3 regions of the Streptomyces coerulescens genome follow, and region 3 is predicted to be linked to each of the others. Evidence: riboswitches for the same ligand, from Rfam matches in the RefSeq annotation. Region 3 holds a riboswitch; each other region holds the start of a gene.
What was found. Region 3 has a riboswitch for cobalamin ahead of ACFPQ9_RS05035 ((2Fe-2S) ferredoxin domain-containing protein). Riboswitches for the same ligand answer to the same signal wherever they lie in the genome.
Positions count from the first base shown of each region.

Region 1: linked by a shared signal. The riboswitch ahead of ACFPQ9_RS01060 (ribonucleoside-diphosphate reductase subunit alpha) and the one ahead of ACFPQ9_RS05035 ((2Fe-2S) ferredoxin domain-containing protein) in region 3 are both predicted to bind cobalamin.
Region 2: linked by a shared signal. The riboswitch ahead of ACFPQ9_RS13965 (cobalamin biosynthesis protein) and the one ahead of ACFPQ9_RS05035 ((2Fe-2S) ferredoxin domain-containing protein) in region 3 are both predicted to bind cobalamin.

Region 1 is NZ_JBHSKM010000001.1:239,107-243,322, reverse strand. Features, by position in the region: gene ACFPQ9_RS01060 (ribonucleoside-diphosphate reductase subunit alpha) at 1-2,224, opposite strand, end outside; cobalamin riboswitch at 2,350-2,486, opposite strand; gene ACFPQ9_RS01055 (GNAT family N-acetyltransferase) at 2,539-3,045, opposite strand; gene ACFPQ9_RS01050 (NACHT domain-containing protein) at 3,202-4,216, shown strand, end outside.
Region 2 is NZ_JBHSKM010000007.1:458,204-462,419, forward strand. Features, by position in the region: gene ACFPQ9_RS13960 (cobyric acid synthase) at 1-323, opposite strand, end outside; gene ACFPQ9_RS13965 (cobalamin biosynthesis protein) at 320-1,261, opposite strand; cobalamin riboswitch at 1,361-1,506, opposite strand; gene ACFPQ9_RS13970 (CU044_2847 family protein) at 1,702-2,058, shown strand; gene ACFPQ9_RS13975 (nSTAND1 domain-containing NTPase) at 2,027-4,216, shown strand, end outside.
Region 3 is NZ_JBHSKM010000002.1:787,316-791,531, reverse strand. Features, by position in the region: gene metE (5-methyltetrahydropteroyltriglutamate--homocysteine S-methyltransferase) at 1-1,187, opposite strand, end outside; cobalamin riboswitch at 1,343-1,564, opposite strand; cobalamin riboswitch at 1,719-1,896, shown strand; gene ACFPQ9_RS05035 ((2Fe-2S) ferredoxin domain-containing protein) at 1,954-2,379, shown strand; gene ACFPQ9_RS05030 (gamma-glutamyltransferase family protein) at 2,432-4,216, shown strand, end outside.

The DNA of each region.
Region 1 (4,216 bases), on a different contig from region 3:
ACGTCGTCTTCAGACCCGACTTCCAGGCGTACGCGTACATCGAGGAGAGCTTGCCGATGGTCGGCGTCTCCAGGAACAGGTTCAGGGACTGCGACTGGTCCAGGAACGGGGTCCGGGCGGCGGCCATGTCGATCAGCCCGCGCTGCGGGATCTCCCACGCCGTGCGGTACAGCGCCCGTACGTCGGCCGGGATCCAGGCGAAGTCCTGCACCGAGCCGCCCGACTCGCGCAGCGCCTCACGGGTGCGGGCGTCCCAGACGCCGAGTTTCTTCAGATCCTGCACCAGGTAGGAGTTGACCTGGAGGAACTCGCCGGACAGCGTCTCGCGCTTGAACAGGTTGGAGACCTGCGGCTCGATGCACTCGTAGACACCGGCGATGGACGCGATGGTGGCGGTGGGCGCGATGGCCAGCAGCAGCGAGTTGCGCATGCCGGTGGTGGCGATACGGTCGCGCAGCGCGGCCCAGCGCTCCGGCCAGGTCAGGCGAACGCTCGCGAAATGGTCGGGGTGCAGGACACCCCTGGCCGTACGGGTCTTCTCCCAGGCCGGCAACGGGCCGCTGCGCTCGGCGAGGTCGGCGGACGCCTCGTACGCGGCGAGCATGATGCGCTCGGCGATACGCGTGGAGAGCTGCTTCGCCTCGGCCGAGTCGAACGGCAGCCGCAGTTTGAAGAAGACGTCCTGCAGGCCCATCGCGCCCAGGCCCACCGGCCGCCACTTGGCGTTGGACCGGCCCGCCTGCTCGGTCGGGTAGAAGTTGATGTCGACGACCCGGTCGAGGAAGGTGACGGCCGTGCGGACCGTCTCGTCCAGGCGCTCCCAGTCGATCTCCCCGTTGCTCACGAAGGCGCCGAGGTTGACCGAACCCAGGTTGCAGACCGCGGTCTCACCGTCGTCGGTGACCTCCAGGATCTCCGTGCACAGGTTGGAGGAGTGCACGACATGGCCCGGCACGGCCGTCTGGTTGGCGGTGCGGTTGGCGGCGTCCTTGAAGGTCATCCAGCCGTTGCCGGTCTGCGCGAGGGTACGCATCATGCGGCCGTACAGATCGCGGGCCGGGATGGTCCTGCGCGCGAGGCCGCGCTCCTCGGCCTCGCGGTAGGCCGCGTCGAACTCCTCGCCCCACAGGTCGACGAGCTCCGGAACGTCGGCGGGGGAGAACAGGGACCACTCACCGTCGGCGTCGACCCGGCGCATGAACTCGTCCGGGATCCAGTGCGCGAGGTTCAGGTTGTGCGTACGGCGGGCGTCCTCACCGGTGTTGTCCCGCAGCTCCAGGAACTCCTCGATGTCGGAGTGCCAGGTCTCCAGGTAGACCGCGGCCGCTCCCTTGCGCCGGCCGCCCTGGTTCACGGCGGCGACGGAGGCGTCCAGGGTCTTCAGGAACGGGACGATGCCGTTGGAGTGCCCGTTGGTGCCGCGGATCAGGGACCCGCGCGAGCGGATGCGGCTGTACGACAGGCCGATGCCGCCGGCGTGCTTCGAGAGGCGGGCGACCTGGTGGTAGCGGTCGTAGATGGAGTCCAGCTCGTCGATCGGGGAGTCGAGGAGATAGCAGGACGACATCTGGGGGTGCCGGGTGCCGGAGTTGAAGAGTGTGGGGGAGGACGGCAGATAGTCGAGGCGGCTCATCAGCCCGTAGAGCGCGGCGACTTCGTCCAGCGCGCGGACGCTGTCGTCCTCGGCGAGACCGGCGGCGACCCGGAGCATGAAGTGCTGCGGCGTCTCGATCACGCGACGGGTGATCGGGTGCCGGAGCAGGTAGCGGCTGTGCAGGGTGCGCAGGCCGAAGTAGCCGAAGCGGTCGTCGGCGGCGGTGTCGACGAGCACGTCCAGGCGGGCCGCGTGGATCCGCACGAACTCGGCGGTCCGGTCGGCGATGAGCCCCTCCCGATGCCCGACGGCGACCGACTCGGTGAAGGACGTCACCCCCTGCGAGGCGGCCTCGGCGGCGATGGAGATGGTCAGCAGCCGGGCGGCGAGCCTGCTGTAGGCGGGGTCCTCGGAGATGAGACCGGCCGCCGCCTCGGTGGCCAACTCGCGCAGCTCCGCCTCGTCGGCCCGGGCGGACCGGCCGCGCAGCGCGGCGGCGGCGACCCGGCCGGGGTCGGCGTCGGGGAGGTCGGCGGTCAGCTCGGTCAGGGTCCGCAGCAGCGCGGCACCGGGACCGTCGTTCTCCTGCTCGACCGCTGCTGAAGCCGGTTCGGCTGGCGCGATGGTCACGTGGGGCTCTCCCTCGCTCGGCACGGGGGCCTTGCGGAGGGCAGGGGGCAGCACACGAGCGCACGCGGCGTCGCGTCCACCGGCCCATTCCACGAGGCCCGGACGTCAGGGCGCACCGGCCGGGTCGGCCGGGCGCGCTGTCGGCAGGTCCTCGGACTGACTCCTGTGCAGACGTTCGGGAACAGACATGCACAAGTACACCGTTGCGGGACAGTTCCGGATTCACACCGGATTCCCCTGCGGCGACAGCGAGCATGAGCATACATCTTGTGCTCACCCGCCACGCCACCCCCAGATGTTGTGTCGCGCTGGTTTCAGAGCGTCAACTCATAAGTGAGGAGAGTGATGTCGACGAGCTGCGGGATCGGATTCCAGTCCCGCTCGGGTGTGCGAACGAAACCCAGCCGTTCGTAGATGCGGTGGGCGCCGTGCATGGTGCGCTGGGTCGACAGGACGATCCGTACGCAGCCCTCCGTGCCCCGGGCGCGGTCCACGCAGGCGCGGACGAGGGCCTCGCCGGCGCCGCGTCCACGGCCCGCCCGGTCGACGGCCAGCATCCGGATCTCGGCCTCGTCGGAGCGCGCGATGTCGGCCATGGGGCCGCCGCTCGGCACGAAGGTCACCCCGCCCAGCAGCCGGCCGTCCGCGACGGCCACGAGCACCTCGGCGGCCGCCGCGCGCTTGGCCACGGCCCTGAGCTCGCCGAGGTACTCGTCGCCCTCACCGAAGTCGAGGAGCCCGTCGTGGAGATAGGCCCGGGCGGTGATCTCGCCGAGCGCGTCGAACTCGCCGGGTTCCGCCGGCCGGATCGCGATGTCCATGGGCCCGAGTCTGCCGGACGGCCGGGCGGGCGGGCCCGGGGTTTTCCGCCGAGGGCCGCCGGGTTGCGGGGAGTTCCGGGAGTGCTTCCATGGAGATAGGTGTCGGCGCCCCGCGGCCGCTCCGTTTCGAGAGCTGTTCTCGGAAGGAGACGAACGATGACGAGGGTCGTCGGCAGCCCGCCCGGCAAGAAGCGGCCGCGCAACGCGCCGATGGCGACGCTGGCTCCGAGGCGGGCGGCCGACCGGGTCAGACACGGATTCGTGGGCCACCGGCACAGGATGGCGATCCGCCTGGAGGCCCGTGGTGGCACCGCCCGCCCCAAGAAGTGGCGCCGGTGGTTCACCTACACCAATGTCACCCGGGTCATCTGGACCGTGGCCGCGCTGGCCGTGCTCGCGTGGGTCGTGGAGGGCCTGTACATCGTGATCGCGGGTCATACGACCGGCTTCGAGAAGTGGCGGAAGGGCAACGACGGATTCGATACCTTCCTGCGCTTCCTCGGCCCGGTGCTCGCCGCGTCACTGGCCGCCGCCCTCTTTCTGTTCTGGTGGTACCGGTGGACCAAGCGTCGCTATCTCGCCAAGGCGCAGGACGCTCCCCACCGGCTGGTCCTCACCGCCGGCCCGGACACCGCAGAGATCGTGGGCCGGGAGGAGATCGCCCAGGTCATCGCCGAGCGACTGCGGGACCGCTCCACCCGTCGGCCGTATCTGCTGGTCGGCGGCGTCGGCGTGGGCAAGACCGCCGTCCTGGTACGGCTCACCGAACTGCTGGCGGAGCACAACGCCGTACCCGTGCCGATCCGGCTGCGGGACGCGAACGGCGCCACCGACCTGGACTTCGAGCGCATGGCCAAGCAGCGCTTCACCGAAGAGGCACCCCGGGGCATCCTCGCGCGCACCAAGACCGAGCGGGTCTGGCAGCAACTCCTCGCCGACGACAAGCCGGTCGTCATCGCCGACGGACTGGAGGAGGCGCTCCTCGGCGACGGCCTCGAACAGAACCGGGACAACATCATCAGGCGGGCCATCGAGCGTGCCTACGAGGAGAAGCTGCCCCTGGTCATCGCGTCCCGGCCGCACAGCCCGCTGGAGAGCACCCCGGCCGCGATCGTGGAGCTGGAACCGCTCAGCGAGGAGGACGCGCTGCGGTTCGTGCAGGCACGTGTCC
Region 2 (4,216 bases), on a different contig from region 3:
CCGCCGTGGTACCCGCGCGCACTCAGCTCACCCACCGGCCTGCCCAGCAGCACGACCTGACTGCTCTGCTCCCCGCCCGGCTTGAGCAGCACGGGGTTCATCAGCGCGGTCGGCTCGACGCGGCACGCCTGGGCCTGCATGGCCTGCGCCCGCCCGATCTCGGCGCCCTCGCGCGTCACGAACGAGTTCAGGGACATGTTCTGCGCCTTGAACGGCGCGACCTTCACCCCCTGCCGCACCAGCCACCGGCAGATCCCGGCGGTCACGACGCTCTTGCCGGCGTCGGAGGTGGTGCCGGCGACAAGAAGGCCACCGCCCGTCATGAGGTACGTCCCTTCGCGATACGGCGCGCGGCGACGCATACGCCGAGCGCAAGCCAACTGACGCGCTTGGACAGCCGTACGGCCCGTTCGACGTCGTGGACGCCCACGGCCCGTCCGTTCCCGTTCAGTACGGGCCGGTGCTCGACCCGGCCGCCGTAGGAGAGGGTCCCGCCCAGCCGCACCCCGAGGGCTCCCGCGAACGAGGCCTCGACGGGCCCGGCGTTGGGGCTCGGGTGTGCGGCGGCATCGGCACGCCAGGCCCGCACCGCACCCCGGGGGTCGTCTCCGGCGAGGGTGGCGAGTACGGCCGTCAGGCGCGCCCCGGGCCAGCCGGCCACGTCGTCGAGCCGGGCCGAAGCCCAGCCGTAGCGCAGATACTTGGGCGACCTGTGCCCGACCATGGCGTCGAGCGTGTTCACGGCTCGGAAGCCGAGCAGTCCGGGCACCCCGCCGACGGCCCCCCACACGAGGGCCCCCACGACCGCGTCGGAAGTGTTCTCGGCGACGGACTCGACGACCGCCCGTGCGACCCCGTCCGCGTCCAGCGCCTGCGGATCCCGGCCGCACAGATGCGGCAGCCGCGCCCGCGCCCCCTCGACGTCGCCTGCCTCCAGGGCCCGCCCGACGGCACGGGCCTCCCGGGCGAGCGAAGTGCCCCCGACGACCGCCCAGGTGGCGGCGCCGGTCAGCGCGAGTGAGGCGGCCGGAGAGGTACGGACGACACGGGCGGCGACGGCACCCAGGGCCACGGCGCCACCGGCGCACACGGCGGTGTGCAGAGCGCCGCGTGCGCGGTCGTCGCGCCACAACACTCGTTCCACGGCGGCCGCGGCCCGTCCGAACGCGGCGACCGGATGCCCGCGGCGGGGGTCGCCGAGCAGCAGATCACCGAGGAGCCCGGCGGCGGCGCCGTACGCGAAGACGCGATCGGCTCGCATCGGGGTCAGCCGACCGTGAGGTCAGACGTGGGTCTGGTACTACGTGTCGATCGGCAGGCGAGCATCGCGTTGTGTCCTCACTCAGGGTGTCCGCGCCCTGGTTCGACGAGACCGGCGGCGAGAGTTCCTGGCTCCCGGGGATTGCTACCCCGGTGACAGTGGCGGGACCGCGCCGGATTCTCACCGGCTTCCTCTTCTGCCGTCGTACTTGGCCCCGGAAGTCCACCACGGGGTTCCGAGGGGCGTCAACTTGCCGTTGACCTGCGGTGGGGGAGTGTGCAGAACCCCACACCGCCGACCGAACGCGCCCGTTCACACCCCTTCGTCATCGCGCGCTCACCCACACGAGGTGACTCCGGGCGTGTGCCTTGCGGGCATCGTGCGCGACGCCCTGCAATACGGGATCGGAGCTGACACCGCCGAGGGGGAGGGCGCGGGCCGTGGGGTATGTGGGCGAGATGCTGCTGGACGGTGGGCAGGTCGTGTTGCTGGAGGTGGCGGGGGACGGGCCGGCGGGCGTCCAGCGGGTCTCCCGCGGCGGTGTGGTCGCGGGAGCGGCCGAGACACTCCAACAGGCCCTCAACCGGGTGCGCCCAGCCCTCGGCGCGGTCGTCGACGGAGCCCGGGGACTGCCGGCCCCGCCGGAATCGGTGACCGTCGAGTTCGGGATCACCCTCAGCGCCGAGGCCGGAGTCGTGGTGGCGCGTGGCTCGACCGAGGCCCACTTCACCGTGAGCATGGAGTGGACGAACACCGTCGAACCGGATGTTCCGGGGCAGCGTGATGGCGCCCGCTGACGACGAACTCCCGCGGAGCATCGCACGGTTCTGGGGCGATGACGGCCGGGTCACCGGCTGCGGCTTCCTGATCGCGGAGCGGACGCTGTGCACCTGCGCCCATGTCGTGGCGGACGCGCTGGGCGTGGACGTGGCTGAGCCGGCACCGCCGGCCGCCTCCGTGACCGTCGACTTCCCGCTCATGGCGCCGCCCTCGGCCCAGATGCGGGCCACGGTCACCCACTGGCGTGCGGTCACCGAGGACGGGGCCGGCGACATCGCCCTGCTGTCCCTCGCGGAGCCCGTCCCGGGCACCGCCCCGGTGCGCTTCGCCGGTGGTACGGCCATGTGGGACCACCCGTTCCGGGTGCTCGGCTTCCCACGGCGGACCGATGACCACGGCGTCTGGGTGTGCGGCCGACTCCGCGCGCCCGTCGGCAAGGGATGGACCTCCATGGAGGCCCAGGAGACGCCGCACGGCCCGGCGATCGGACAGGGCTTCAGCGGAGCGCCCGTGTGGGACATCGAACAGGGCGGTGTGGTCGGTATGACCGTGGCCGCCGATGTCGGCTCCGGTGCGCGCACCGCGTACCTCATTCCCAGCGCCCTGTTGCTCGGCCTGGAACCGGGCCTGCGGTGCTGTCCGTTCCGAGGCCTGGAACCCTTCCGTGAACAGGACGCCGACCTCTTCTTCGCCCGCCGCGACGACAGCGAACGCATCGCCGCGGCGGTCCTGGCCCATGCCTTCGTCCCGGTGGCCGGTGCGTCCGGGGTGGGCAAGTCGTCACTCGTACGGGCCGGTGTACTGCCGTTGCTGCGCGCGGCGGGCCTGACCGTGACGGACTTCGTCGGCCAGCCGGAGACCGATCCGGTACGGACGCTGGCGGCGGCGCTCGGTGGACAGTTCCCCGGGACACGGCACCTGGCGGGGCAACTGGACGCCGCCGCGGACACCGCCCGCGGCAGGAGCACGGCCGTACTGCTCGGTGCCCGTCTGCTGGAGGAAGCCGGACCCCGAGGACATGTGATCCTTCTCGACCAGTTCGAGGAGACGGTCGGGGCACGCCCCGCCGAAGCCCGTGCCCTGCTGGACGTCCTGCTGCCGATGACCCGAGCCGTCCACTCGGCCGGGCGCCGCCTGCGCATCCTGGCCACCCTGCGCTCGGCCTCCCTGGAAGAACTGGTCACCGACGGCCGGGCGGAGGCACTGAGCGGCACCCTTCAGATGCTCGCGCCCATGACTCCCGCCCAGCTCGACGAGGTGGTGCGGCTCCCCGTCGACGCGGTCCCCGGCGTGGAGTTCGAACCGGGTCTGGCGGAGCTGATCGTCCTTGACGCGGGCGGCGAGACGGGCGCTCTGCCCCTGGTGGAGTTCGCGCTCGCCGAGCTGTGGGAGCGGCGGACGCGGGGCCGCCTCACCCATGCCGCGTACCGGGAGATCGGCCGGGTCGACGGGGCGCTGTCCCGCTATGCCGACCAGCAGGTGGCCCAGGTCTGCAAGGCTCCGGGCGGCCCCGACGAGGCCGTGGCCCGCCGTCTGTTCGAACGCCTCGCCCGGCCCGTCAAGGGCAAGGAGTACGCCCGGGTGGCCCGCGCGTTCGACCATCTCCCGCCCGAACTCCGCACCGCCGCCCAGGCACTGGCCGCGACCCGCCTCGTGGTCGTCGCCCGCGACAGCTCTGGCCGGGAGACGGTGGCCCTGGCCCACGAGGCGCTGGTGCGGCAGTGGCCGACCTTGCGGAAGTGGCTGGATGACTCAAGGGATTTCATCGTCTGGCTGGAGAGGCTGCGCGCACGGATGCGGGAGTGGGAGGAGGGGGGACGGCACCCCGACCTGTTCCTGAGGCAGCAGGAGCTGGCGGCCGCCAGAGCCTGGGGGGCTCAGCGGCCGGACGAAGTGTCCGCCGAGGAGGCGGAGTTCGTGCGCCTCAGCCGGCTGCACCGCAGGCGGTCCGTCCGACGGGGGCGGACAGGGGTGGCGCTGGTCGCCTGCCTGACGCTGCTCGCGGTCGGGCTCTCCCTGGGGCTCTACGCGCTCATCGCCGAGCAGGGCCGGCGGGACAAGGAGACAGCCTCCCGGACGCTCGTCGGCCACGCGGAGGACCGTGAGGAGAGTAACCCGATCGACGCCGCGCTCTTCGCGCTGTCGGCCGACCAGACCAGCAGCAGCGCCGAGTCA
Region 3 (4,216 bases):
CGGGAGGCCAGGTCGGCCCGGTTGGCGGCGAGTTCGGCGGTGATCGCGCCGGTGCCCCGGGACAGGCCCTTGGCGAGCGTGACCACCTCGGCGGTCTTCTGCCGGGCGAAGGCAAGCCAGCGCAGGATCTGCGGTTCGATGTCCCGCTCCGCCGCCGCGTCCAGCGGCACGTGCAGCAGGGAGCAGGAGGCCGCGACGTCGACCCGGTCCGCGAGGCCCAGCAGGGTGCCGAGCGTGGCGAGCGACGCCGACAGGTCGTTGACCCAGACGTTGCGGCCGTTGACGACACCGGCCACCAGCCGCTTCCCGGGCAGCCCGCCCACCGAGGCGAGCGCCTGGAGGTTGGCGCCCGCGGCCTCGGTGAAGTCCAGCGCCAGCCCCTCGACCGGCGCCTTGGCCAGCACGGGCAGCGCCTCGCCGAGCCGGTCGAAGTACGAGGCGACCAGCAGCCTCGGCCGGTCGGTGCGGTCGCCGAGGTCACGGTAGGCGCGCCCGGCGGCGTTCAGTTCGGCCGGGCTGCGGTCCTGGACGAGAGCCGGCTCGTCCAGCTGGACCCATTCGGCGCCCGCCGCGCGCAGGTCGGCCAGGATCCGCGCGTACACCGGCAGCAGCCGGTCCAGCAGGGTGAGCGGTTCGAAGTCCGCGGCGGCCCCGGGCGCCGGCTTGGCGAGCAGCAGGTAGGTGACCGGGCCGACCAGGACCGGCCGGGCGGCCAGGCCCAGTGCCAGGGCCTCCTTCAGCTCGGCGACCTGCTTGGTGGAGTCCGCCGTGAAGACGGTGTCCGGGCCCAACTCGGGCACGAGATAGTGGTAGTTGGTGTCGAACCACTTCGTCATCTCCAGCGGCGCGACGTCCTGCGTGCCGCGGGCCATGGCGAAGTAGCCGTCCAGGGCGTCGGTCTCGACGGCGACGCGATGCCGCTCGGGGATCGCACCGACGGCGACGGTGGTGTCCAGGACGTGGTCGTAGTACGAGAAGTCGCCGGTCGGCACCTCGTGGATGCCGGCGTCGGCGAGCCGGCGCCAGTTGACGCGGCGCAGTCCGGCGGCGGTGGTACGGAGGGCTTCGGCGGTGACACGGCCCTTCCAGTAGCCCTCGATCGCCTTCTTCAGTTCCCGGTCCGGGCCCTGGCGGGGGTAGCCGTACACGGTGGCCCGTGCTGCCGCGGCTGCGGGCTTGGTGGTCACGGAGATCTCCTTCGCGAGATGAATCCCTGAGATCCCGGCGACGGGACGAGAGCGCGAAGGGGCGACGGACCGGACGGCAGCGGCCGCAGGGCCGTCCGCTCGGTCAGGTACGCCGACCCGCCCTCGAGGTCACCGGGATGTCCGCGCACGAGTGGTTCGCGCACGGGCAGTTGGCAGGTCTTCGGACTCGCGGGCACGTCCTCACCTCGTGAGGACACCTACTGGCCGTCGCTTCCCAGGCCCGGTACGTCGGGCTCAGTGCTGATGACGGCGGTCGTTCCCGCTCACCGCTGCGGGGCAGTCCCGGATTCCCACCGGGTTCCCTCTTACGACACCCCGCCTGGCGGACGGGGCGAACCAGCTGCACGGATCAGCCTACCCGGCCGTACGTGTGGAACCCTCGGCCGCTCTTGCGGCCCTGCAACCCCGCCTCGACCATGCGCTGGAGCAGCGGGGAGGGGCGTAGAGGGGCTCCTTGAACTCCTCGCAGAGGGACTCGGCGATCGAGACGACCTGAGCGGGGTACGGAGTTGATAGCCTCGACGGGCCAGTCGAGCCACATCCGAGGCCAGGGAATCCGGTGCGAATCCGGAACTGACGCGCAGCGGTGAGGGGGACGGGCGGGGCACGCGAAGCCACTGGGAGACCGGGAAGGCGCCCCGACCGGACGAACCCGAGTCCGAAGACCTGCTGGCACCTCCGCGCCGCCGCGGCGGCGCGGACGTCCACAGGCCAGGCTCCGCGTACGAGCCCCGACACCCGAGGCATGCCCGTGCTCCCGTCCCGCCCCGCGTCCCGCACCTCATCGGCGTCCGCGCCGACCGAACCCGCACCGTGCCGTGTCGTCGTCTGCCGGGACTGCTGCTGCGGCACCCCGAAGGTGACCGGCGTCGATCACGCGCAGCAGACCGCGCGCCTCGCCGAGAACGTGCCCGTGCGCGTCTCCGACTGCCTCGACGTGTGCGAACACGCCAACGTCATCGTCGTCCAGCCCTCCGCCACCGCCCGCGCGTCCGGCGCCCGCCCCGTCTGGCTCGGCCTCGTCAACGACCCCGACGCCACCGAGGACATCATCACCTGGGTCAGGGCCGGCGGCCCCGGCGTCGCACCCTGCCCCGACGTGCTCGCCCTCTACACCTTCACCCCACCCCGGGCGGCCCGAGACACGGCAAGGTTGAAGCCTGAACGGTAAGTGCCTGAAGATCGGACGGACCGATCCGCGCGACAGCGAGGTGAGAGACCCGATGTTCACCACACGTCCCACCCTCCAGGGCACCTTCGGCATGGTGTCCTCCACCCACTGGCTCGCCTCGCAGTCCGCGATGGCCGTGCTGGAGGGCGGGGGCAACGCGTACGACGCCGCCGTGGCGGGCGCGTTCGTGCTGCACGTGGTCGAGCCGCACCTCAACGGACCGGCCGGAGAGGTGCCGATCATCGTCGCCCCGGCCGGCGGCGAGGTGCGGGTGCTGTGCGGACAGGGGCCGGCGCCGGCCGGGGCGACCGTCGCGCACTACCGGGAACTCGGACTCCAGCTGGTGCCGGGGACCGGGCCGCTGGCCGCCGCCGTGCCCGGCGCCTTCGACGCCTGGATGCTGCTGCTGCGGGACCACGGGACCCGGTCCCTCGCGGAGGTGCTCCGGTACGCCATCGGATACGCCGAACACGGGCACGCGCCGGTGGAACGGGTCGGCGAGACCGTGGAGACCGTGCGGGAACTGTTCGAGACCGAATGGATGTCGTCGGCCGAGGTGTATCTGCCGGACGGCAGGGCGCCCCGCCCCGGGGAGCTGTTGCGCAATCCCGCCCTCGCCGCCACCTGGAAGCGGCTGCTCGACGAGGTCTCGGGGGCCGGCGACCGGGTCGCGCAGATCGAGGCCGCCCGCGAGGTGTGGCGCTCCGGCTTCATCGCCGAGGCCCTGGTACGGCAGGCCGGGCGCCCGACCATGGACACCAGCGGCGAGCGGCACTCCGGCACGCTCACGGCCGCCGACCTCACCGGCTGGTCCGCGACCTACGAGACGCCCGTGACGTACGACTGGAACGGCTGGACCGTGTGCAAGGCCGGCCCCTGGAGTCAGGGCCCCGTCCTCCTCCAGCAGCTCGCGCTGCTCCCGCCCGAGCTGCCGCGGTACGGCTCCGCCGAGTACGTCCATCTGCTGATCGAGGGCTGCAAGCTGGCCATGGCCGACCGGGAGGCCTGGTACGGCGACGCGGCCGAGGTGCCACTGGCCGAGCTGCTGTCGGACGAGTACAACGCCGCCCGGCGGGAGCTCGTCGGCGAGAAGGCCTCCCACGAGCTACGGCCCGGCAGCCCCGGCGGACGCACCCCGCGCCTGTGCGCGCACGCGGGCGTGGTGGCCGACGCGGAGCCCGGCTTCGACGTGCTGGGCATCGGGGAGCCGACCGTCGCCAAGCGCCCGACGTCCCCGGTGCCGGGCGAGCCCGACGTCGCCGCCGACGGCGGGACCCGCGGCGACACCTGCCACCTCGACATCGTCGACCGCTGGGGCAACATGATCGCGGCGACCCCCAGCGGAGGCTGGCTCCAGTCCAACCCGGTCGTGCCCGAACTGGGCTTCCCGCTCGGCACCCGGCTACAGATGACCTGGCTGGAGGAGGGACTGCCGAACTCCCTGACGCCGGGCCGGCGGCCCCGCACCACCCTCACGCCCTCCGTCGCCCTGCGCGACGGGGTGCCCGTCATGGCTTTCGGCACGCCCGGCGGGGACCAGCAGGACCAGTGGCAGCTGCACTTCCTCCTCGCGGTCGCCCTGCGCGGCCGGGTCCGCGGCGGCCTCGACCTCCAGGGCGCGATCGACGCCCCGAACTGGCACAACGACAGCTTCCCCGGCTCCTTCTATCCGCGCGGGATGCGGCCGGGCAGCGTCACCGTGGAGTCCCGGACGGATCCCGCGGTGGTGGCGGAGCTACGGCGGCGCGGTCATGAGGTGACCGTCGGTGACGCCTGGTCGGAGGGCCGGCTGTGCGCGGTGGCGCGGGACCCGGAGACCGGCGTCCTGTCCGCCGCG